2 regions of the Viridibacillus sp. FSL E2-0187 genome follow, and region 1 is predicted to be linked to the other one. Evidence: riboswitches for the same ligand, from Rfam matches in the RefSeq annotation. Region 1 holds a riboswitch; the other holds the start of a gene.
The links. Region 1 has a riboswitch for cobalamin ahead of MHH85_RS09895 (energy-coupling factor ABC transporter permease). Riboswitches for the same ligand answer to the same signal wherever they lie in the genome.

Region 1 (2,207 bases):
ATATAAGCATATTTATCAATAAGAAGCATCTTATATTTGACCTTCTTTGTTATTAACATTATCTTTGCGTTTGTATTTACCTCTTGTTAGACCAACAAAATAACCGATAAAACCAGCACCAATGGCTGCTTGAAGGCAGAATAATAGACTTTCAATTTCACCACTTGGTGGCTCCCAAATACTTGAGAACCAAGGCTCATATGAAGCATTTATTTCACCAATGGCAGCTTCAGCTTCACCATCAGCTCCTCCAAATTCAGCCCCTTTTTGAATGAAAAGAGGGAAGATTGCAAGAATGACAACGATTGAGATTAATATTAGATTTTTTTTCATCGTTGTTCAGCTCCTTTCGAGAAGACGTGCAGCGCTTTTAACTCAGCTACGTTGTATTTTTTTAAGAAATTCATAATGACTACAGTTAAAATACCTTCAGAAATAGCTAAAGGAATTTGCGTTAATGCAAAAATACTACTGAATTTCGTGAAAGAAGCAAAGAATCCACCGACTTCAGAAGGGAATGCAAGTGCTAATTGAATAGAAGTGACTAGGTAAGTGCCAAGATCACCTAAAGTTGCAGCCAAAAATACAGCAATTGCAAAAGATAAGCCTGCTTTAGAAGCCCCTTTGTATACACCGTAAGCAATTAGAGGACCAACGACTGCCATTGAAAAGGCATTTGCACCAAGTGTTGTTAAGCCACCGTGAGCTAAAAGCAATGATTGAAATAAAAGAACAATAAAACCTACAATACTCATTGCAAATGGACCGAATAAAACAGTTCCTAAACCTACACCAGTAGGGTGAGAACAACTACCTGTTACAGATGGAATTTTAAGTGCAGATAAAACAAAAGCAAAAGCCCCAGATAAGCCAAGCATCATTTTAGTATCTGGATTTTCCTTAATTGTTTTACGTATTGATCGGAATCCAAGAATCAAAAATGGAATTGTTACTGCCCACCAAAAGATAGCCCATTCAACAGGTAAGAACCCCTCCATAATATGCATGGCAAATGCTTGTTTTGGAACAATCATGACAAATGCTAAAAAGTATATCATTTTCCAGTTAACTATTGATTTTAACTTATTCATATTATTCTCCCTTTTGTTTATGTATTTTTACTAGATATACATTTATATATAAATAACACCTCCTATGAAATACCTCTCAGGGTAGGGCGTACAGCGATTTTTTGAATAAAAAAGCACCTCTTTCATAGAAAGAAGTGCGTGAAGGAAAAGTCATCAAAAAATAAGACTTACTCACTTTCACACCCATCCTCGTAGGTTGAAACAGTTCCTCACTTTATGGCAGGTCTCCTGGCTTAGAATCATCATTTTGCTACAGCCTTCCCGTCATTTGACAGTGACATTATGTAGCAAAACTCCTCAACACAGTGGCGGGACCGCGTCGGATTAACACCGACTTCCCTTTTAAGTTAAAAGCTAATTTAACACCATAAAGTTTATTGAATTGTTTGATTTCAGAATATAGTGTATCATGAGAATTTTCTTTCTACTATATTTTTTTATAGAATTTTCAAAAATATTGAAATTAAGTAGTAAGGTAGATATAACCTTTCTGAACGACATTATATAGGTGAAAATGCAAGTTCTAAATTATGTCAAGATAATATTCATAAAAAAATCTATTTGAATCTAGTAAAATTTAGTATATGATAGTTACAGATTTAGAATTTACTGAATAATACAATTGAATATCAAATTTAAAAGTGCCGACATGTTTGGTTTATTGAGCATGTTGGATAATAGGGAAATCGGTTAGAATCCGATGCAGCCCCCGCTACTGTAACGCTGATGAAATGATAATACTCACTGGTGAAATACTGGGAAGAGATCAAAGTAAAGTGACGCGTAAGCCAGGAAACCTGCTTTTATAATTATGAACGATACTTTTCGGAGGGAAAGGTGAAGGCTACAGTGGATGACGCTTGTTTTTTTTGGTGTGTTGTCTGAATAATCTAGTTTTTAAACCTTAATTCTTTGAATTAAGGTTTTTTTATTTGCAAAATTGATGACTAGTTGCCAATTCACCTTATTTCCATAGACTTTTCTTAAAAAATGATGAACACCATATGGGAGGATCACTATGACAACTTGGAATTTAGAAAGTATGAAAAGTCATTTGCTTATTTGCAATGGCAGTAGTTGTTTGAAGAAAGGCGGGGAAGAGGTAACGCTGGCAGT
Region 2 (2,207 bases), 570 kb from region 1:
TAATTGAGTGCTAATCGCACTTTATGGTCTTTAGTTGCTTCTTTGTTTGTGTTAAATAATAATGTTCTTGTAGCCGTAGGTTCTGATAATTTAGTTTCATATTTCCCCGAATCCTTTAAGAACTGGAAGGAATCCTGACTTATTACGCCATTTCCAAAAATAAAATCGAGTTCGTTTTTCTCAAATGCTAATACTCTAGATTCTCCGTCTGTAATAACTTTAACAACTACCTTATCTACTTTCGGTTTAGTGCCCCAATACCTTTCATTTCTTGTGAAAACTGCAAACTCATTCTTTTTATATTCGCTAAGTACCCATGGACCTGTCCCAATTTGAGATTTAAGTCCATCTTTAAATGTGTCTTGGCTGTCAGGAAAAGCAGCTTCTCCAACAAACCTCAAAGGTCTTATGTATGTTAATTCTTGAAGCGTTGGATAATAAGAATTATGAAGAGTAAGTTTAAATGTATATTCATCCACTGCTTCTGTATTTTTGATTTGGTTGATTAACTCTACCCATTCATGTTGTTTCCGATTATCTAAAATTGTATCGAAGTTTTTCTTAACAATTGCCGCATTAAACTTCGAACCATCAGAAAACTCAACATCCTTTCTTAGATGGAATACATATTCTTTACCATCATTCGAAATATCCCAGCTTTCCGCTAGCCAAGGTTGAATTTCCCCACCCTTCCCGTAGTAAACAAGAGATTCGTATACCATAGCTTGTGAAAAAAACTCATTTGGAAAATATGTATGTGGGTTTAAGTCGCCTATATCTCCAGTCATGGAAAAAGTAACAACTTTTGATTGATCTTTATCAGCAGTATTGTCTTGTTCTTTTGCTTTGTTACTACAACCAGTAATAAAAATCACGAGAATCACTAGTAGAATAGGGAAATTTCTTAGTCTATTATATTTTTTTATAAACATATTTACTCACCTTCATTTTCGGAATTTTCACTATTAAATATACTCAAATACAAAAAAGCATTCCTAACCCAATTAAAAAGGTCAGAAATGCTTATAGTTTCAGAACAAATTTGTCTCCTAGCACTCTAACACCTCCCTATCTCCCGTAGGTTAACAGCATTTTTAGAACAGGCAGGTCTTCTGACTTAGGTTCATCGCCTGCATGCGTCTTCCCGGATATTATCCAGTGACTTATGTGCATGAGGCTCACCCTTACAGCGGCGGGACCATGTCGGATTTTCACCGACTTCCCTTTTAAGTATTCGCTATTAAACAAATACACCTATTCCAATACTATATGTGATTTTTTATGAAAATAATAAAAGTTTTCCTAATATAAAGTATATTCGTTATTACAACTTAAAGCCATATCAATTTTAAGTCTTGTTATTTTTTAACTTCTAAGAATCAATTACTGTCCCAGACCTTTCAGCATAAAAAAGACCTTCTTATTGTTGAAGGTCTCTTCTATCCAGAAAATCACTTTGATGCAAGTTGTAATTTTTCTGTGTTTTTTATGAATTCATTGTAAGTATTGTTAATCCGAATAATTGTTTCAGAAGTATTAACGGCTTTATTTGTTAAAAGTGCTTTTTTGTTAGCTTCATTTAGCTTATTGTACGTAATATCGTATTGTGAGCCTGGACCACTGTTCTTCCAAGCCATAAACTGAATCGTTCTTCCTACTGACTCAAAAGTATTGTTTTTAATAGTTGGGTTGATTGCGCCACTAGCTAAAATTCCACGGGTACTAGCATTTCCATTTGCTACATTCCGGATTAGATTTTTTTCAATAACAGCATTCGTCCAATTCATGACACGAATAGCATCCAAGCGTGTTTTGTCAATTTGATTATTACGAATGATCACTTTATCATGATACATTTTACCTGAATATTTGTGGGTACCAATAGCTCTATCAAGATTCTTAAATTTATTGTTTTCAATTGTTATATTTTGATTTGGCGTTTTATCATACTTGCTCCATTTTTGACTCCACCCTGCTGTTGTTTTATCCGGTGTATCAATATTAATCGCTTCTTTGTTCTTGTTTGCTGATGCTTTGGAATTTGTAAACGTATTTTTTCGTATCACAACATTCTTAGAAGCATCTAGTTCAATAAAATGTCCAGAATACATATTCTTAAATTGGATGTTTTCCACTTTTATATTTTGGTTATGCCCCATGATCAAGGCAATGCTATCTTTCTCGTATTTCATATCAATCGTTACTTT

Region 2: linked by a shared signal. The riboswitch ahead of nikA (nickel ABC transporter substrate-binding protein) and the one ahead of MHH85_RS09895 (energy-coupling factor ABC transporter permease) in region 1 are both predicted to bind cobalamin.

Annotation. Positions count from the first base shown of each region.
Region 1 is NZ_JBBOVG010000001.1:2,042,545-2,044,751, reverse strand. Features, by position in the region: gene cbiQ (cobalt ECF transporter T component CbiQ) at 1-29, opposite strand, end outside; gene MHH85_RS09900 (energy-coupling factor ABC transporter substrate-binding protein) at 31-333, opposite strand; gene MHH85_RS09895 (energy-coupling factor ABC transporter permease) at 330-1,091, opposite strand; cobalamin riboswitch at 1,293-1,476, opposite strand; cobalamin riboswitch at 1,720-1,910, shown strand; gene MHH85_RS09890 ((2Fe-2S) ferredoxin domain-containing protein) at 2,110-2,207, shown strand, end outside.
Region 2 is NZ_JBBOVG010000001.1:2,610,729-2,612,935, forward strand. Features, by position in the region: gene nikA (nickel ABC transporter substrate-binding protein) at 1-932, opposite strand, end outside; cobalamin riboswitch at 1,086-1,273, opposite strand; gene MHH85_RS12810 (right-handed parallel beta-helix repeat-containing protein) at 1,452-2,207, opposite strand, start outside.